One region of the Arthrobacter sp. zg-Y877 genome, then DNA from elsewhere that is predicted to be linked to it. Evidence: riboswitches for the same ligand, from Rfam matches in the RefSeq annotation. Region 1 holds a riboswitch; the other holds the start of a gene.

What was found. A riboswitch is a leader RNA that binds a small molecule or an ion and turns the genes downstream of it on or off. The one in region 1 is predicted to bind cyclic di-AMP.
Region 2: it holds a riboswitch for cyclic di-AMP, as region 1 does, so the genes downstream of both, QNO03_RS01695 (LysM peptidoglycan-binding domain-containing protein) here and QNO03_RS10165 (NlpC/P60 family protein) in region 1, are expected to answer to the same signal.

The regions. Positions count from the first base shown of each region.
Region 1 is NZ_JAUCPU010000003.1:587,784-597,906, forward strand. Features, by position in the region: gene QNO03_RS10130 (ATP-binding response regulator) at 44-1,753, shown strand; gene fdhD (formate dehydrogenase accessory sulfurtransferase FdhD) at 1,807-2,652, opposite strand; gene QNO03_RS10140 (molybdopterin molybdotransferase MoeA) at 2,752-4,047, opposite strand; gene QNO03_RS10145 (DUF6457 domain-containing protein) at 4,044-4,328, opposite strand; gene mobA (molybdenum cofactor guanylyltransferase) at 4,365-5,042, opposite strand; gene QNO03_RS10155 (HNH endonuclease) at 5,042-5,542, opposite strand; gene QNO03_RS10160 (NlpC/P60 family protein) at 5,811-6,593, opposite strand; gene QNO03_RS10165 (NlpC/P60 family protein) at 6,620-7,423, opposite strand; cyclic di-AMP (ydaO/yuaA leader) riboswitch at 7,427-7,585, opposite strand; gene QNO03_RS10170 (M23 family metallopeptidase) at 7,734-8,390, opposite strand; cyclic di-AMP (ydaO/yuaA leader) riboswitch at 8,502-8,685, opposite strand; gene QNO03_RS10175 (iron-dependent transcriptional repressor DtxR) at 8,786-9,484, opposite strand; gene serC (phosphoserine transaminase) at 9,705-10,123, shown strand, end outside.
Region 2 is NZ_JAUCPU010000001.1:354,419-364,541, forward strand. Features, by position in the region: gene kdpB (potassium-transporting ATPase subunit KdpB) at 1-1,030, shown strand, start outside; gene kdpC (potassium-transporting ATPase subunit KdpC) at 1,097-1,705, shown strand; gene QNO03_RS01685 (ATP-binding protein) at 1,709-4,243, shown strand; gene QNO03_RS01690 (response regulator) at 4,240-4,914, shown strand; gene QNO03_RS01695 (LysM peptidoglycan-binding domain-containing protein) at 5,040-5,888, opposite strand; cyclic di-AMP (ydaO/yuaA leader) riboswitch at 5,893-6,040, opposite strand; gene QNO03_RS01700 (MFS transporter) at 6,362-7,582, shown strand; gene ligD (non-homologous end-joining DNA ligase) at 7,630-8,652, shown strand; gene QNO03_RS01710 (sulfurtransferase TusA family protein) at 8,695-8,922, opposite strand; gene QNO03_RS01715 (YeeE/YedE family protein) at 8,972-10,024, opposite strand.

The DNA.
Region 1 (10,123 bases):
TCGCTGCCCCTGGAGTTGAACCGGGCACCGACGAAAGGCCGTAATGTCCCCGGCACTGAAACCCTTCGCCGCCCCAAGGGGCGGCGCCTCTTCGGAGGGCAGTATCCCCACCACGCGAGCCAAGGCCCTCGTTTCCATTGAGCAGCCCGAGGTCTTCTCCGTCGTGGCAGGAATCCTCGCCGACGCGGGTCTTGATGCAGTGCCCGTGCTGGACCTCGACGAGGCCATGGAGGCCGCACGGACCGACTCGCCGGTGCTGGCCGTAGTGGATTCCACGATCCGGCAGGTCACCGGCATGGACATGCTCAAGCGCCTGCGGTACGAGCCGGCAATCACGAAGATTCCGGTGATCCTGGTGGCGGGCGAAGCCGGGCTGGACATGGACTTCATGATCGAACTGGGCATCGCCGACTTCGTGGCGAGCCCGGTGGACCCCGAAGACCTCGCGCGCAGGGTCAACCTCATCCTTGCCACCGCTGAGGCACGCCGGGACCGGCGGACGGCAGCAGCCCGCCTGCGGGAGGAGACCCGCCGCATTTCCGCCGCCATCCGGGCGACGAACGATCCCCAGCAGATGGCCGAACTGGTGGTGCACGGTCTTGGCGCCACGTTTGAAGCGGACCATGTGCGGCTGGTGACCTTTCCCGACGAACGGGTTCCGGAACTGAGCCTGGCCTGGGCCCGGGAGGAAACCGCCGGGGGCATACCTGAACTTTCCGGGCACGCCGCCGGTGAACTGGCAGAGTCCCTGTGGGAACGCGGCCGTGCCCTCGCAGTCGAGGACCACCACGCCCAGCCGGGAAGCGAGCCGGATCCGATAAGCACCGTTTCCTTGGCGGCGGGCCTGCGGACCTCCATGGTGGTGCCGCTCGGTCACGGGGACAAGGCTTTTGGCCTGCTCTGGCTTGCCGGGGAAAGCGCCCCACGGGACTGGACGGGTACGGAAACTTCCCTAATAAGGCATGTCAGCGGAAACCTGGCCCACGGCCTGGTGCAGGGCAACCTGATCACGGCGCAGCGGATGGTACTCAAACGGCAACGGGACCTGGACCAGGCGAAGACCGACTTCGTGGCCACCGTCAACCACGAACTGCGGACCCCGCTGACCTCGATCACCGGGTACCTGGACCTCATTCTTGACGGCTCCAGCGGGGATATACCGGACGATGTGGCGCAGATGCTGAAGATCGTTGGGCGCAACGCCGTCCGGCTGAATCAGCTGATCAGCGATCTGCTGACCATCTCCCGGCAGGACGCGGATGAGAGCAGCCTTGCGGTGGAGGAAGTCGACCTGGCGGAACTTCTCAGCGCCGTCGCCGCCTCCTTGGCACCCGCCGCCGGTGCCAACAACCTGGACCTGCGGTTGGACCTCGGCCCGGAGGCGCTGCTCGTGGATGGTGACCGTGCCCAGTTGGAGCAGGTGTTCACGAATCTCTGCTCCAACGCTGTAAAGTTCACACCCGCCGGCGGGTCCGTGCAGGTCTGTGCGGAGCTGGTTCGGCCCGACGGCGCCGGACCCGGTGTGCGGGTGCAGGTCCGGGACTCCGGAATCGGCATCCCGGAAGCGGACCTGCCCAATCTTTTCCGCCGCTTCTTCCGCGCCTCCAACGCCACCGCCGCTGCCATTCCGGGAACCGGGCTGGGGCTGGCCATTGTTCAGGACATTGTGCTCCAACACGGCGGGGAACTGGGCATCGATTCCAAGGTGGGCCAGGGCACCACGGTGACGGTCCTGCTTCCCGCCTCGCGCTAGGTAAGTGCGGAAGCGGCAGGACCTCACCGCGGCGCGAGGCGGGGCCTAAGCCGCTAGGCGAGGGCGGGGGTCCCGGCGAGGATCCGTTCCGGCGCGGAGTAGCAGTTCAGGGACGCGCCTCGGCTGAAACCGATCAGCGTCATCCCGCCGTCCTTGGCCAGTTCCACGGACAAGGCAGACGGTGCGCTGACCGCCGCAAGCACCGGGATACCCGCGAGCTGGGCCTTCTGGACCAGTTCGAAGGACGCGCGTCCGGAGACCTGCAGCACCATGCCGCTCAGCGGAAGCATCCCGGCACGCAGTGCCCAGCCAACCACCTTGTCTACGGCATTGTGCCGGCCCACGTCTTCGCGCAGGCACAACAGTTCGCCGTCGGCGTTGAACAGGCCTGCCGCGTGCACGCCGCCGGTCCGGTCGAAGACCTTCTGGCCCTCGCGCAGCCGGTCCGGCAGGGAGGCCAGCATTTCCAGGGGCAGCCGCACACCGTCGGTGGACGGGTCGAAGTGCGAAGACTTCCGTACGGCCTCGATGGACGCCGTGCCGCAGATGCCGCAGGAGCTGGAGGTGTAGACGTGCCGCTCCATCCCCGTGTCCGGCAGCGCGGTACCGGGGCGCAGCTGGACGTCCACCACGTTGAAGGTCTGGTTGCCTTCCTCATCCACTCCGGAGCAGTACCGCAGGCTGACCAGCTGCGCGGGATCCCAGATCACCCCTTCGGAAACCAGGAATCCTGCGACCAGGTCGAAGTCGTCACCCGGCGTGCGCATGGTGACCGTGAAGGACTTGCCGCCGATCCGGATTTCCAGCGGTTCCTCCCCGGCCAGTACGTCGTCCCGCCGGCTGACGTTGCCGTCCAGTCGGAACCGCGTGACCCGTCCTCGTTGGGTAACCCGTCCCATGATGTCTCCCTGTCTGTGGTGCCTAAATCCGCCGGCGGATGCCGGCACTGCCCGGTATTACCGGTTTTTGTTGCCCGTACGGTCCGGTTTCTCCACCGGTTACCAGGACGGTGCGCGGTTGACCTGCCACGGGAGGGGCAGCGCCATTACGGCCTGGTCCCTGATGCAGCCTTCCGGAGGCACCACCATAACGGCGTCGGCCTCGGCCAGTCCCCGGAGCATACCGGAGCGGAAATACGGTGAGGGCATGGCCCGGTCCTCCTGGATGCTGCAGGGAACCAGCCGGGTCCTGCCCGGCAGCGGTTCCAGGTCAACTCCGGCCAGGACATGCCGTTCCCGGGAAATCGGGGCTCCCCGCAGCCCGTCCAGCAGCGGCTGGACAATCGTGAAGACTGCCATCATCGCCGCCAGCGGATTGCCGGGCAGGGCAACCAGCAGGCGGCCGTCCTGCAGCCGGGCGAGCATGGTGGGATGTCCCGGGCGCATGGAGATTCCGTCAATCAGGAGCTCCGCCTCGACCTCCTCCAGGGCACGGCGCAGGTGGTCGGCGTCGGAACGCCCGGTACCGCCCGTGGTGATGAGGACGTCTCCGGAGGACATGGCAATGGAGAGTTCATCCGTGGCTTCGCTGCTCAGCGCTGCCACCACTTCCTCCAGCCGGTCCGGCAGGCGCCGGACGACGTCGATCCGTCCGCCCAGCATGGCGATCAGCTGCGGCAGCTGGGGTCCGAAGGTGTCCCGGACCTGGCCGGGCTCGGGCAGGCCCGCCTCGATGACCTCGTCCCCGGTCAGCAGCAGGGACACGCGCGGGGAGCGCAGCACGGGCAGCGTGTCATGCCCGCAGACGGCGGCCAGGGCAATGTGTGCGGGGTTCAGCAGTTTTCCTGCGGGGATGGTGGTCTCCCCCGCCGCTGCTTCTTCCCCGGCAGGGCGGATGTGTTCGCCCGCCCGCGGTTCGCCTTCGCGCGCCCGGTCGCCCAGGCTCAGCTGCGGAGGGGTCGTGGCGGAAACCGTACCGCTTTCCGAGCGCAGGACGGCTTCGGCGCCCTCCGGGATCAGCCCGCCGGTGAGGATTTCCACTGCCTCCCCCGGCTGCAGGGCGCGGCGTCCGGATTCGCGGTGGACCTGCCAGCGTTCCACCTCGGGTTCTTCCTGGGTGATGACTGTCCACGGCGGCGCCCCCGCAACTGCCCAGCCGTCCATGGCCGCCGAGGCGTAATGCGGCACCGGCTGCAGGGCGGCGGTCTCGACCGCAAGGATCCGGCCGAGCGCCTCGTCCAGCGGCACCGTCTCGTAGGGCAGCGGGCGGGCAGCGGCATAGGCCGCGTGACGCGCCTGCGCCCAGGACGCGTTGGGCTGGACCGGCAGGATCACGGGTACGGCGGGTTCGGTCACTGGGCGTCTCCTTCCGCCGCGGCGTCGCGGCACTGATCGGCGGCCACAGCCATGGCGGAACGCATGGCGACGGCGTCCTCGGCCTGGCCGCTCGCCGCTGCAAGGCCTGCGGCATACCCAACAATGAAGGTGGTCAGCGGCGCAGCGGGCCGCACTACGCTATGCGCTGCAACTGCAGCCAGGTCGAGGACAGCGGCGACATCCACCGGTGTGCCCTCGAGCTCCAGCGCCTGCAGCAGCCTGGCGCTCCATGCCTCGAGTAGTTCCTGCTGGCTTGCCATTCGTGCTCCTTCGTATCGCTTGGGGACTGCCCGTTGCTACGGCAGGTCCCCGGCGCTCACACCCAGCGATTGCGCGTCGTTCCAGGTGTCAACATCGGCTGTACTCATCGGGGGAACATCAACACCCCTCCATTGCACCCTAGCAAGCAACGCCTTCATGGACTTGTTCGCCAAACCTTCGGAGGCAGCGGCGTTGACCGCTGCCCGGAGGTCGGCTGTGCGGTAGAGGGCTGCCAGCGGCTGCCGGTTGCCGGTTGAATCGACGGCCAGCAGGCTTTCATTCCCCGGCTCAGCGGCCGCGGTCAGCAGCGCCCGTACGGCGGTGGACACCTGGGGCATGTCGCAGGCCAGGACCAGGGTCCACGGACTCCCGGCAGTGTCGCCGTCGTCGGTGGCGTTACCGGTGTGATGAGGATCGCTGCCGCTGTCCTGGGCGGACAAGGCAGCAACGGCGGCCCCCACCGCTGCAGCCGGACCGGCGAACGCAGGCTCTTCGCGGACCAGCAGGGTGGGTGTCTCCGGGTGCCGGGCCAGTACGGCCGCCAGCTCGGGAGGCCCGGCGACGGCGGTCTGCCGGGCCTCGGGCACCGCGGCGAGGGTGGTTTCCAGGAGGGTGCGATCCCCGGCCAGCAGCAGCGCCTTGGGCGTGCCGCCAAGCCGCGTGGACCGGCCACCGGCGAGGATCACTGCGTCATAACGGAGGGTGGCGGACATCAGGCCGCCGTGTCATTCTGCAGGAACGGATCCCACTGGGGGGAAGGGCGTTCGAGTTCGCGGATCTGCCAGCGGGCACCGCGGGGAGCCTTAGGCGAAATCCGCAGTTCCCAACCAAGCTGTGCCAACGTCCGGTTGCCCTTGGTGTTGTTGCAGCGCAGGCAGCAGGCAACCAGGTTCTCCCAGCTGTCGTCACCGCCGTGGGACCGAGGGACCACGTGGTCCACGGTGGCAGCGGCCTTTCCGCAGTAGGCACATTCATGGTTGTCCCGCCGCAGGACGCCCCGGCGGGTGGCAACGGTGCCCTCCCGGTAGGGAACTTTGACATAGCGGTGGAGCAGGATAACCGACGGCCTGGGGAGGATTTCGTTGGGTCCGACCACGGGTTCGCCGCTCTCTGCCACCACGCTCGCCTTTCCGTTCAATACCAGTACCAAAGCACGGCGGAAGGTGATCACGGCCAGCGGCTCATATCCAGCGTTCAGAACGAGAGTGCGCATGCACATACCTCTTCGTCTGCCGCCCACGAACCGGTGAGTACAAGACACCGTTCCGCAAACGGCACTTCGGATTGTCTATGCAAGAGTAGAACGCGTTTGCGATCTTCGCCATTTACACCGGCAGTACCCGGACCGGTCTCTTGGTACCCGGACCCCGCTTTCCGCGCCCCGGGAACCCGGGTATGGAAGTGGAAACCGGGTTAAAGAACCCGGGTTAAAGAGGTAAGGCCCCTCCCGAAGGAGGGGCCTTACCTGGTGCGCTGGCTGCTTAGCCGCCTACGCGGATGTACACGCCGCCGGAGCCGAGCTCGGCCGGCGCCACAACAGTGGAGCCGCCGTTGAACCCGCCGTGAACGGCCTGTCCGCCGCCGACATACACGGCAATGTGGGCCAGGCCCATGCCGCCGTTGGCGTAGTAGATCAAGTCACCGGGCATGGCCTCAGCTGCACTCACCGTCCGTCCAAGGGAGAGGTAGCTTGCCGGATAGCCGTGGTGGTTGATGCCGGCTGCGGCCAGGGCGTTGGTCACCAGCCTGGTGCAGTCCTGGCCCACGCCAAGCTGCGCGTAGGCTGCGGAGGCAATGGTTGAAGCCACACCTGTTGCAGCCTGTACGGGCCGTGCGGATGCCGTGGTGAGACTGGTGGAGTTCCCGGCAACTGCCGCGTTGCCGCGGACCTGCTGCTGGGCGGTGGCTTCGGCGGCGGGTGCCTGTACGGCAACCGCTGCTTCGACCGGCGCTTCGGGTTCCGGCGCAACGATCACGCCGTTGATCCCGTCCCGTTCGAACGAGATAGCCACGTCCGCGGGAACCTGGAGGGTCTTGGCCGCGGAAAGGTCCAGCGTGCTCGTCTGGACATCACGTACTACGTCGGCCCCGGAGGCGTTGGCTGCAACACCGGTCGTCAGCACCAGCCCGGAGGCTGCCGCAATGACGGCGGCCTGGCGGCCTACCGTTCCGGCGTTGGAGCTGACGGCGCCGGCAAGGGCGTTCAGTGTGGTGGTGCGCTCCACCGGCGCCCGGTGGCGGGCGCGCTCAACTGTCGTGGTCATGATTCTCCGCGTCTCGAATTTGTGGATTAGCTGACGCGGACGAAGCTGACGCCGCCCAGGTCTGACAGGCTGTGCAGGCCGGTGTTCATACCGTTCAGGCCACCGCTGATGACCTGGCCATTGCCGACGTAGATCGCAACGTGGCTGCCGGAGACTACAAGGTCACCGGGTGCCGGGCTGGAAACGGTGGGACCGAACTGCAGGAACTGCAGAGGGCCCAGGTCGCCGACAGCCTTGCCGACGGAGCGCAGTGCCTTCTCAACCATGGCGGTGCAGTCCTGCGCAACGCCGATCTGGCCGTAGGCGGAAGCCACGAGGCCGGCTGCGACGTTGCCGGAAACCGGAGCCTGGGCAACTGCTGCGCCACTGTTGGAAGCGGTGGTGATGTTCGAAGCGGCGGCTGCGGGAGCAACGCGGGCGGCTGCAGCGGTCGTAGCTGCTGCGGCCTGCGTGGCGGCCAGCTGCGCGGCGGCTTCGGCCGCGGCCTCTTCGGCTGCAACCTGTGCCCGGTAGTCGGCGCCGGAGATCGTGGAGATCTTGGCGATGTCTGCGGACTCGAGGGTGTAGAGCTCGAACGGTGCGTCTGCGGGAGCGGTAACGCTGCCGGTGACGACGTTCAGGGGGGTGGCTTCAAGGGCCTGGCGGTCCGTGCTAACGGATGCAGCCTGTGCAGGAAGTCCTGCAGCCAGCACGAGGCCGGATGCTGCAACGACGACGGCGGCCTGGCGGCCTACGGTTCCGGCGTTGCTGGTGACTGCCTTGGAAAGTGCAGCGATCGGGTTGGTCTGTACGGTGGCAGCGCGACGGCGGCCGTGAACGTTTGATGACACAAGTTTGCCTCTCCCAATTGCCTACGAGGTGAGCTGTCGGATTCGGATGGGAGTCACCCGGTTGCCCGGCCTATGGCCTTTTGCAACTTAACCCCAAGGGTTTCTTTCGAAACCCGAAATTGGTTCCCCCGCCTCTGCCATGCGATTCTGCGAACGGACTTCAAACAGTGGCAGAGCTAGGCGATCTGTTCGAAGGTGCCCCACCTTTGCGAATCGGGCACGAGGTTGAGCGTACAGCAACAATTGAGCTATGTCACGTTCCGATCACGAAACGATATTCAAGCGGTTACAACGCTTTGATTCTAGGCAGTTACAACCAATTGAGCGGGTCCACTACTTCGCCGTTAACCATTACCTCGAAATGCAGGTGGCAACCGGTTGACGAGCCCGTGGTGCCGCTGGCTCCCACCAGGTGTCCGCGTTCAATAGCGGCACCCACAGAGACGGCAATGGTGGAAAGGTGGTTGTACGTGGTTTCGACTCCGTTGCCGTGGTCAACCACCACGCGGTATCCCCCGCCGTAGGCGTGCCAGCCGGCGAAGACCACGGTGCCGGATGCCGCAGCACTGACAGCTGTGCCGCAGACTGCGGCGAAGTCCTGCCCGTTGTGCATCTCGCCGGCAGCCCCGGTGATGGGACTGGTCCGGTGGCCGAACCCGGAGGTTTGAATCAGTCCAGTGTTCAGGGGCGTGGACAGCGTGCCCTTGGCTGCGGCTGGAACCGCGTGGGAACCGGCTGCAACCGTGACGGACGCCAGCTTGGCATCGGGGTCGAATTCGCTGCTCAGCCCGGCCCTGGCGAAGCCGATATCGGCGTTGGGGTCGGCAGAGACGGGCGCATCGGCGCCCGTGGCCTGGCGTTCAGCCGGATTGTCCGCTGCCGCAGTGGTCGGCAGCGCAGCGGTAAGGATCAGGCCCGAGGTGGCTGCGGTAATGGCAATCTTCTGGGCGGCACCGCCAACAGACACGGATTTGGTTTCTGCGCGCCGGCGGCCAGGTGCTGAGGCGTTTCGGGGTCGCAGTGGGGCGGCAGGGGCAGGCGCACGGCGCCTCCCCGAAGCAGCATGCTTCGACAAGTGTTTCCCTCTCATTGATCGCCTGCGAAGTTAGCTGTCGGATTCGAGTAGAGAAAACTCGGCCTCCGGAATAGGCGGGTATTACGCGGCTATGCAGTAATACCGCCGTCTCCCGGAAGGCTTCACCCCAAGGCAGCCTGGCTGCCGGAGAATGGGTCCTCCGCCCCTGCCTGGACGAATGTAGTGCTCCGGTCCGCTGGCAGGGCTCGGCGGACGGACCGGATAACGATGGTGGTTCAGCGTCAGGAACACACTATAGGATAAATGCCGGAAAAGTGACCATTCCGTTACCCAAGCTGTGAAACAAATACATGCGCAGCTACTTCGGCCGGCAATTCAAGGGCTCCCTCGATACCCGGAACCCGCACGGAAATGTATCCACCGACTACCTCGGCGGTCATTTGCGCTCCCGGGCGCAATCCCGCCTCGTCCAACTGGGACAAGAGTTCCGGTTCCACCTGAATGGGCTCGGCAAGCCGGACCAGCCGGAGTTTCGTTCCGGGCTCGACGGCGGCGACGGTGGCCACAAGGTTAACGACGCCGGCGTGGAAGACTTCCGCTGCAACCCCGCCGATTCCTTCAAGTCCGGGAATCGGATTGCCGTACGGCGATTCCGTGGGGTGGCCCAGCAGTTCATACAGCCGGCGTTCCACCCGCTCACTCATCACGTGTTCCCATCGGCAGGCTTCGTCATGCACATAGGCCCAGTCGAGGCCGATCACGTCGGAGAGGAGCCTTTCGGCGAGGCGGTGCTTGCGCATCACCTCGGTGGCGCGGCGGCGGCCAAACTCGGTCAGCTCCAGCCGGCGCGTCCCGGCAACCACAACAAGTCCGTCACGTTCCATGCGGCCGATGGTCTGGGACACCGTGGGCCCGGAGTGGCGGAGCCGTTCAGCGATACGGGCCCGGAGGGCGACGATGTTCTCTTCTTCCAGCTCCAGGATGGTCCTGAGATACATCTCAGTGGTGTCAATGAGATCCGTCATGACGGGCCGCTCCTATGTACGGAAGAAAAGAAGGCCAGCAGACAGCTGCCCCGGGGGTGTACGGCAACACGTTAGCCTATCGGCCGGACCGCCCGATAATTCCGCGGTGCCCGGCACATCGCGCCGTGGTGCGGGTCATATATCGTCTCCGTACGAGGGCATACGGCAGAATGGAAAGTGCATATCCGCCACCTTCGAAACACGCTTGGAGCGTCACCTCATGGGCGATACCGCCGCACTGAAAATTCCCGCCGGGCTCCTCCCGAAGGACGGCCGATTCGGTGCCGGCCCTTCAAAGGTCCGTCCGGAACAGCTGGAGGCCCTCACCCGTGCCGGGACCGGCCTCCTGGGCACCTCCCACCGGCAGGCGCCGGTGCGGAACCTGGTTGGCAGCATCCGCGAAGGCCTGTCCACCCTCTTTTCCGCTCCGGAGGGTTATGAAGTTGTCCTGGGTGTCGGCGGGTCCACCGCTTTCTGGGACATTGCATCCTTCGGCCTGGTTGAGGAGAAAGCCCAGCACCTGTCCTTCGGTGAGTTCGGCTCGAAGTTTGCCGCCGCTACCAACAAGGCTCCGTTCCTCTCCGCATCGACCATCATCACCTCCGCTCCGGGCACGCGTCCCGAGCCCTCTGCCGAAGC
Region 2 (10,123 bases), on a different contig from region 1:
TCCGGAGGGCAAGTCCATCGTGGACCTGGCCGCTTCGGAGGGCTGCCGCCCGGAGCCCCCGGCCGGCTCGGTCAGCGTGCCCTTTACGGCGCAGACCCGGATGAGCGGCATGGACTTCCCGGACGGGGCGAAGATCCGCAAGGGAGCTTCAGCAGCCATCCTGGACTGGACCGCCGAAGCCGGCGGCATCGACGTCGACGTCCTGATCGCCGTCGAGGACCAGGTGAAGAAAATCTCCACCGGCGGCGGCACCCCGCTGCTGGTGGCGGTCCGCGACGCCGACGGCGGCACCCGGGTCCTGGGGGTCATCCACCTCAAGGACGTGGTCAAGGAGGGGCTGAAGGAGCGCTTCACGCAGCTGCGCGCTATGGGTATCCGTACTGTCATGATCACCGGCGACAACCCCTACACTGCCAAGGCCATCGCTGCCGAAGCAGGCGTGGACGACTTCCTGGCCGAAGCCACGCCGGAGGACAAGATGGCCCTGATCCGCCGCGAGCAGGCCGGTGGCCATCTGGTGGCCATGACGGGCGACGGAACGAACGATGCCCCGGCGCTGGCCCAGGCCGACGTCGGCGTGGCCATGAACACGGGCACCTCCGCGGCCAAGGAAGCCGGCAACATGGTGGACCTGGATTCGGATCCCACCAAGCTGATCGACATTGTCGGCATCGGCAAGCAGCTGCTGATCACCCGCGGTGCGCTGACCACGTTCTCGATTGCCAACGACATCGCCAAGTACTTCGCGATCATCCCGGCCATGTTCGTGGGCGTCTTCCCGGGCCTGGCGGCGCTGAACCTGATGCAGCTGCATTCGCCGGCGTCGGCCATCCTCTCTGCGGTGATCTTCAACGCGTTGATCATCGTGGTGCTGATTCCACTGGCCCTGCGCGGCGTGAAGTACCGTGCCGCCGGCTCGTCGTCGGTGCTCAGCCGGAACCTGCTGATCTACGGCGTCGGCGGTGTGATTGCACCGTTCATCGGCATCAAGCTCATCGACCTGCTGATCAGCCTTATTCCGGGGTTCTGACATGGCGGCCACTATCCGGATCCTCAACCTCATCGAACGCAGCATCCCCAGCACTAGGAGCAGGAAATGAACCCCGTCCGCAGCAGCATGCGCCAGCTTGGCGTCTCGATCCGGGCCCTGGCGGTGCTCACGCTCCTCCTGGGCGTGGTGTATCCGCTGGCAGTGGCCGGAATCGGCCAGGCAGCACTGCACGGCCGTGCCAACGGCTCCATGGTCAGCAGCGGCGGAACCGAGGTCGGCTCCAAGCTCATCGGGCAGTCCTTCACGGACGCCGACGGCGCGCCCCTGCCGCAGTGGTTCCAGTCCCGCCCGTCCGCGGCCGGTGACGGCTACGACGGCGGAGCATCCAGCGGTTCCAACCTGGGTCCGTTGAATGAGGACCTGGCCGCCGCCATAGCGGAGCGCCGGGCCGCCGTGGGTGAGCTGGAAGGCGTGGCCCCGGAGGATGTCCCGGCCGACGCCGTGACCACCTCGGGCTCGGGACTGGACCCGCACATCAGCCCGGAATATGCCCGGCTGCAGGTGAACCGGGTGGCCGCCGAACGAGGCCTGGACCCGGCGCAGGTTTCTGCCCTGGTCGACGACGCCACGCAGGCGCCGTCGGCGGGAATCCTAGGGAACAGCACCGTCAACGTGTTGCTTTTGAACATTTCGCTGGCCGAGCTGGACACTTAGTCCATGACGCGAGGACAACTGAGGGTATTCCTGGGGGCGGCGCCCGGCGTGGGGAAGACCTACGCCATGCTCGAAGAGGGACGCCGCCTCCGGGATGAGGGATCCGACGTCGTCGTCGCACTGGTGGAAACCCACGGGCGCGCCGGGACGGCCGCTATGGCCGATGGCTTGGAGACCGTCCCGCGCACCACCCTGCGGCACCGCGGGCTGGAACTCCAGGAACTGGATTTGAACGCGGTGCTGGCCCGGGCACCCGAATACGCACTGGTGGACGAGCTCGCCCATACCAACGTGCCGGGACTCAAACACGAAAAACGGTGGCAGGACGTGCAGGCCCTGCTCGACGCCGGGATCAACGTCCTGTCCACCGTGAACATCCAGCACATCGACTCACTCAATGACGTGATCGAGCAGATCACCGGCACCCTGCAGGCCGAAACCGTGCCTGACGCCGTCCTGCGCGGGGCCGAACAAGTGGAGCTGGTGGACCTCACGCCGCAGTCCCTGCGCGGACGCCTGGCCGACGGCGTGATCTACCCGGCCGAACGGGTGGACGCCGCCCTGTCCAACTACTTCCGGCTGGGGAACCTGACCGCCCTGCGCGAACTCGCGCTGCTCTGGCTGGCCGACGAGGTGGACTCGGCCCTGAACCGTTACCGCGCCGAGCATGGCATCAGCAGTAAGTGGGAGGCCCGGGAGCGCGTGGTCGTGGCGCTCACCGGCGGTCCCGAGGGCCGGACGCTGCTGCGCCGCGGAGCACGGATCGCCGCCCGCTCCGCGGGAGGCAAGCTCCTGGCCGTCCATGTGTCCGGAGCCGACGGGCTGCGCGGACCCGAGCCGGGGGAGCTCGCCGCGCAGCGGATCCTGGTGGAGAAACTCGGCGGCACCTTCCATCAGGTGGTGGGCAACGACGTGCCGCAGGCACTGGTGGAGTTTGCCCGCGGAGTGAATGCCACCCAGCTGGTGGTGGGAGTCAGCCGACGCCCCCGGATCGCCGCCCTGCTCTCGGGCCAAGGCATCGGTGCCACCGTCATCCGGGAGTCCGGGGACATCGACGTGCATATGGTCTCGCACTCCGCTGCCGCCCGGACCCTGGTACTCCCGCATTTCGGCAGCGCACTCTCGGTGCGCCGGCGGGTGCTGGGTTTTGCCTTCGCCCTGGTGGGCGGTCCGCTGCTCACTGCGGCGCTGGTTGCGGCCCGCAGCGCGGAAACCATCACCGGCGACGTGCTGAGCTACCAGCTGCTGGTCATCCTGGTGGCACTGGTCGGCGGCATCTGGCCGGCATTGTTCGCGGCACTGCTCTCCGGCCTGACCCTGGACTTCTTCTTCATCCAGCCGCTCTACACGGTGACGGTGGCCACGCCGTCGCACATGCTGGCGCTTGGCCTCTACGTGGTCAACGCGATGCTTGTCAGTTACGTTGTTGATGCCGCCGCCCGGCGCGCCCGCACCGCCCGCCGGTCGGCGTCGGAATCCGAACTGCTGGCATCGGTGGCCGGCAGCGTGCTCCGCGGCGAAGATGCCCTGGCCGCCCTGGTGGGTCGGACGCGCGAGGCCTTCAACGTCAGTGCCGCCCGCATGCGGTGCGACGGCAAGGACCTGTATTCCGAAGGCGAGTGGCCTGCGGAGGTCTCTCCCGAAGACCCGGCCTTCACCCGCCTGCCCGTGGGGGAGCAGTGTTTCCTGGAACTGTGGGGGCGGGAACTGGCCGCCTCCGACCGGCGCCTGCTGGCCGTCATCACCGCCCAGCTGGAGGCAGCCCTGGAGCACCGGGACCTGACCGAAACCGCCAGGGGACTCGGTTCCCTGGCCGAGGCGGACAAGGTCCGCACGGCCCTGCTGGCCGCCGTCGGGCATGACCTCCGCCGGCCGCTGACCGCCGCAACCGCCGCCGTCACCGGGCTGCGGGCAACGGACGTCACATGGTCCGAAAAGGACCGCAGCGAACTGCTGGCCACGGCCGAGGAATCGCTGGCTTCCCTTTCCGGACTGGTCACCAGCCTGCTGGATGTCAGCAGGCTCCAGGCCGGTGTCGTGGGGGTGAGCCTCGAGCCGCTGAACGTTGCCGATGCTGTCCTGCCCGCGTTGGAGGAACTGGAACTTGGACCGGCGGAAGTGGAACTGGAAATTCCCACGTCGCCCCGGGTGGTCCTGGCCGATCCGGTGCTGCTGCAGCGGGTCCTGGTCAACCTCCTGGCCAACGCGGTGCGCTTCAGCCCGCCCGGAACGAAATCCGTATTGAGCGTCAGCGAGTTTGCCGGAAGGGTGGAGATCCGCGTCATAGACTCGGGGCCCGGCGTTCCGGAGCAGCGGCGGGGAGAGATTTTCGTCCCCTTCCAGCGGCTGGGGGATACCGACAACTCAACCGGGCTGGGCCTGGGCCTGGCCTTGGCCAAGGGATTCACGGAAGGAATGGGCGGAACACTGGATACCGAAGACACACCCGGCGGCGGACTGACCATGGTCCTCTCGCTGCCGGCCGCCAACCGCCGTGTCCCTGCGGGCGGACAGCGGTCCCCGGCGGTGGCCGGATGAAGATCCTGATCGCCGACGACGACGTGCAGATCCTGCGTGCGCTGCGGATCACCCTGAGCGCCTACGGGTATGAGGTGGTGACGGCGGAGAGCGGCAGCGCCGCCATCCGCAAGGCCGTGGACACCCATCCGGACCTGCTGGTCCTGGACCTGGGTATGCCCGGGCTTAGCGGGATGGATGTCATTGAGGCCGTCCGCGGCTGGAGTGCGGTTCCCATCCTGGTGGTGTCGGGCCGGATCGATCCGGCGGACAAGGTGCGGGCGCTCGACCTCGGAGCGGACGACTACGTCACCAAGCCCTTCTCGACGGAGGAACTGCTGGCCCGGATCAGGGCGCTGTCCCGCCGCTCACCGGCGGCAGCGGGACCCAGCGAAATCACCTTCGGCCCGGTGCGCGTGGACCTTGCCGGGCACCGCATTGCACGGGTCGACGACGGCTCGGATATCCGCTTGACCCCCACCGAATGGCGGTTCCTGTCCGAGCTGCTGGCCCATCCGGGGATGCTGGTGACCCAGCAGACGCTGCTGACCAAGGTGTGGGGGCCCGGCACGACCGACTCCGGGTATCTGCGCCTCTACATCGGGCAGCTGCGGCGCAAACTCGAGAAAGACCCGGCTGCCCCGGTGCACCTGCTCACCGAGCACGGCATGGGGTACCGGTTTGTGCCGTGATGAGCCGTGATGAGCCGTGATGTGCCTGGTGCCAGAACCGCAGGCCGGTCCGGCTTAAAGCAGTGAGCGCCCGGCCCCGGTAGGGGTCGGACGCTCACTGTGGCATGCGTTGGGGCTAGGAAGCCTTACGCAACACGGTAGAACACGGGGCCGGAGCCGACGTTCGCGGACTGAACGACGGTCTCGCTGCCGTTCCAGCCGCTGTGGATGGCCTGGCCGTTGCCGATGTAGATGGCAATGTGGGCCAGGCCCATGCCGCCGTCGGCGTAGTAAGCGATGTCACCGGGCTCCGGGGTGGAGACCTGGGTGCCGTATGCTGCCAGCTGTGCCGGACCGAGGTCACCCACGGAGTGGCCGGCTGCGCGCAGGGCAACCTCAACCAGGACGGTGCAGTCCTGGGCTGCGCCCAGCTGCGACTGCGCCGAGGCGAGCATGATGGCGTTGGTGCCACTGGCTGCCGGGGTAATCGAAGCGGACTGCGTGCTGATCACGCCGGTGTTGGCAGCCGATGCTGCAGCCGGAGCGGCTGCGGCCGGTGCGTAGGCTGCAGCGGGGGCAGCAGCGGCGGCCGGAGCGGCTTCGCCGGCCAGGGTTACAACGTCGCCCGGGTAGATAACGGACGCCAGGGAGAGGCCGTTCAGGGAAAGAACGGTATCCAGGCCTACGCCGTAAGCGGCGGAGATCTGGCCCAGCGTGTCACCGGAGACCACGGTGTGGGTGGCGGCAGCGGCGGCCGGAGCTGCTGCAACCGGAGCTGCTGCAACCGGTGCGGCCTGCACCGGGGTGTAGGTGTCGTTGGCGACAACGCCGGCGGAAGCCGGTGCGGCCATGCCCAGCATGATGCCGGAGCCGGCGACAACTACAGCAGCGGTGCTGCCGAAGGTGCGGCCGCGGCCTGCAACGGCCTGTGCGATGGTGGTCCGTGCGCTGGTGTTCTCGGCGCGGTGACGGCCCTGAGTCTTGTTGAAAGTCATTTGAATAACCTCTCCCGATACCTGCGAGGTGAGCTGTCGGATTCGGATGGGAGTCACCCGGCCGCCGGATCATCCGGTCGGCTTAACCCCAAGGGTTCACAAGGAACCCGTAAATGGTTCCCCCGCCCCTGCCGTGGTGGTGCGTTCTGTGGACCCCGGACCAGCGGCAGAGCTAGGTAACAAGCCCGGGGGAGCCGCATCAGAAAGCGGCATGGGAATAACCGTACAAGATAGTTACGGTTGGATAACCATTGTGTGATCAGCTTCTCGCGGGGGTGTGTGCGGGGCCGCGGTGTGCTAGCAGTTTTTCGCCACGCAGGCCACTCCGGGCACTGTTTCACCGTGGGTCACGGGGCTTTCCGGACCGGCCTCGTCTGGGCCGGATCCGATTTTCCGTGGGGGGCGGAAGCGCGTAAGGTTGTTAGGCAGCCTTCCAATCTTGGAGGCGGGGTTCCGAGCAACAGGAGTACGCAGTGGCTGGCAGCGGTCAGAAGTTATGGTCCAAGGGATTTGTCCTGGCGATCATCACCAACCTCTTTATTTCGATGGTCTTTTATCTGCTGATGACCACCATGGCGCTCTACACAGTGAAGGAATTCTCCGCCTCTGACGGAGCCGCCGGATTCGCGTCCGGATCCTTCGTCCTCGGCGCCCTGGTGGCGCGTGTGTTTGCCGGCAAGTTCCTGGACTTCGTCGGCCGCCGCCGCCTGCTGGTGGCCAGCCTCGCGGTGTTCGTCGTGGCGTCGCTGCTGTACGTCCCGGCCTCGAACCTGGCCCTGCTGCTGACGGTCCGGATCCTGCACGGTGCCGCGTTCGGTGCGGCCAGCACGAGCCTGTCCGCCTCCGTCATGGGATTAATACCAGTGAACCGGCGCGGGGAAGGCACCGGTTATTTCGGGATCTCGACCACCTTGGCAACCGCCGTGGGTCCGTTCCTGGCCGTGATGCTGGTGGACTCCGTGAGTTACCGCGCCCTGTTCCTGTTCGCCGCCGGCTGCGCCGCCGTCGCACTGGTCCTGTCCCTGGTGCTCCGCCTGCCCGAGCGCACGCCCACACCCGAGGAGCAAAACACCAAGTGGCGGATGCACCTGACGGACATCATTGACCCGGCCGCGCTGGCCATTGCCTCGGTCATGTTCATTGCCGGTGCCGCCTACGCTGGCATCCTTTCCTTCCTCAACTCCTATGCGCAGAGCGAGGGTCTGGTGCTGGGTGCCAGCCTGTTCTTCGTGGTTTACGCCGTCGTTGTGCTGGTCTCCCGTCTGTTTGTGGGACGCCTCCAGGACCGGCACGGCGACAACGCCGTGGTGTACCCGACCCTCGTGTCCTTCGCCGCCGGTATGGCTCTGCTCGCCTATGCACCCAACGACACGGTGCTGGCACTGGCCGGCGTGTTTGTGGGCTTCGGCTTCGGCGCCCTGATGCCGTGTGCCCAGGCCATCGCCGTCACGATGGCAGCGCCGACCCGGATCGGTCTGGCCACGTCCACCTTCTTCATCCTGATGGACGCCGGTGTCGGGCTCGGCCCGCTCCTGCTGGGGTTGCTCCTGCCGCTGACCGGATTCCACGGCATGTACTGGGTGCTGGCCGCCGTCCTACTGGCTTCCACCGGGCTCTATCACCTGGTGCACGGCCGGAAAAACTACCGGCCCGGTGCAGCGGTGGAACCGGCCGCAGGCGTTCCCGCGGCCTGACACGGTAGCCTCTTTCCCACACGTCACCGTTGAGGGAAAGCAGACCCATGGCACGCGAGGAAACCACCCTGACCGTCCCCGGCCCGGAGGGAGAGCGGCAGGTGCGCATCTCCAGCCCCGGCCGGGTGATTTGGCCGGAACCGGGAATCACCAAACTGGACCTGGCCCGCTACCTCGCCGAAGTCGGTGAGGCCTTCATCCGCGCCAACGGCGGCCGCCCGGTCTCACTGGAGCGCTTCCCCGAAGGCGTCGGCGGGGAGGTCTTCTTTTCCAAGAACCCTCCGCGCGGCATGCCGGACTGGATGCGCTCAGTCACCGTGAAATATCCCAGCGCCCGGTCCCATCCGCAGGTGGTGCTGGATGAGCCAGCCGCGGCGGTGTGGGCGGCCCAGATGAACACGGTGGTGTTCCATCCCTGGCCGTCCCGGGCCGAAGACACCGACAACCCTGACCAGCTGCGCATCGACCTGGATCCGCAGCCGGGAACGGATTTTGACGACGCCGTCCGGCCGGCCCAGGAGCTGCGGTCCATTCTGGCGGAGGCAGGACTGGACGCCTTCATCAAAACATCGGGGAACCGGGGCATCCACCTCTTTGCGCCGATCCGGCCGGAGTACGAGTTCCTGGATGTCCGGCATGCGGTGATTGCCGCGGCCCGGGAAGTGGAACGCCGGATGCCGGACAAGGTCACCACTGCCTGGTGGAAGGAGGAACGCGGCACCCGGGTGTTCGTGGACTTCAACCAGGCCAACCGGGACCGCACCATGGCCGGCGCGTACAGCCCGCGCGCGTTGCCGGATGCACCCGTTTCCTGTCCCATCACCTGGGAGGAACTGGAACGGGTGCACCCCGCCGACTTCACCATTGCCACCGTCCCGGAACGGCTGCGCACCGTGGGGGACCCGTGGGCGGACATGTCCGCCGCGCCGGGAACCATCGACGTCCTGCTCGGCTGGTGGGAACGGGACCTGGCCAGCGGCCTCGGCGAGCTGCCCTTCCCGCCGGACTACCCGAAAATGCCGGGGGAGCCGCCCCGCGTCCAGCCCAGCCGGGCCCGCCGCAAGGACTAGGCCGGGTTGCGGCGGTGCGGCGGTGCGGCGGTTACAGCAGTGTCAGGCCTTCTGGACCGTGATCGACCACTCCGCCGGACCGCGCTTGGAGAAATCCGTGACCGGGTAGCCGCTCTCCGCTGCCCAGCGCGGAATGGCATCCGTCGCCTGGGTGCAGTCGAAGTGGATCACGAGTTCATCGCCGGTGGCGAGCGTGGTCATGGCCTGCTTGGCCTCCACGAGCGGGAAGGGGCAGACGGAACCGTTGGTTTCCAGGGTGACCTGTGCCATGTGGTGTGTTTCCTTTTCTATCTTTTGTGGGGGGGGGAAGGGGAGGGGACTAGACGCCGGCGGGGATGCGCGGCGCGGCGGCCGCCGGACGGCGGTTCATGATGGTCAGCTTCGCCGCGACGCCGGTGCCGAGGATCATGAAGATCAGCGCCGTCCAGCCCTGGAAGGTGAACTGGGCGGTCTGCACCATGGCGTTGCCGATGGTGCAGCCGCCGGCCAGTGCGGCGCCGATACCCATCAGGGCGCCGCCGCCCAGGCTCTTCACTGCCGTGGCGGCGTCGGGCACCCGGACCCGGAATTCGCCGCTGCCCTTGGCGGCGATGAAGGACCCGAGCAGGATGCCGATGACCAGGTACACACCCCAGTCCACGAGCTCCGCATCGCCGGTCACCAGGTAGCCGACCAGCTTCGAGGACGGCGTGGTGATGCCCAGGCCGTCTTCACGCCCGGTGGCCCAGCTCAGCGGCCAGGCAATGATGGCAATCAGGCCGATGACGACGGCGGTCGCGAAGGCATTCCACGGCTTTTCGAACAGGAGGTGCGCCAGGCCGGTTTTCGACGCCGGAAGGGACGCCATGGCGAACTTCGGCTTGGCCAGGTGGTGGCGGACGGCCAGGGCAACGGCAGCCACGAGGACCGCCACCAGCAGCCAGGGCGAAACCCCCAGCACCGAGTAGAAGTTGCTCTGCTCCACGGTGACGGACCGCATTGCGGTGTTGAAGCCGGCCAGCGGACCGGTCTTCATGATTGCCGCGAACAATGCGTAGGAAATCAGTGCGAGCCAGCTGCCGACCAGGCCTTCGCCGGCCCGGTAGTAGGTTCCGGTGGCGCAGCCGCCGGCCAGGATAATGGCGAAGCCGAAAATGAAGCCGCCCACAATGGTGGCAAGCCACGGGAACGCGTTGGCTTCGAGGGAAATAACCCCGGCCGCGTCGAGGGCAAAGACCCCTACGCTCTGCACAGCCACGACTACCAGGAACGCGGTCAGCCAGCGGGTATTGCGTGTAACCCAGACGTCCCGGAAGGCGCCGGTGACGCAGAAGCGGCCCCGCTGCATAACGAACCCCAGCGCCAGCCCGACCAGCAGGCCTGAAATAAGCATTGATACTGCTCCTCAAGAGAAAAGAAAAGATGCCGCGGCAACGTGCCGCAGTTGAGCAACGCTAGCCGGGGCGGTTTCCGGCCCCCAAGGAATGTGGCC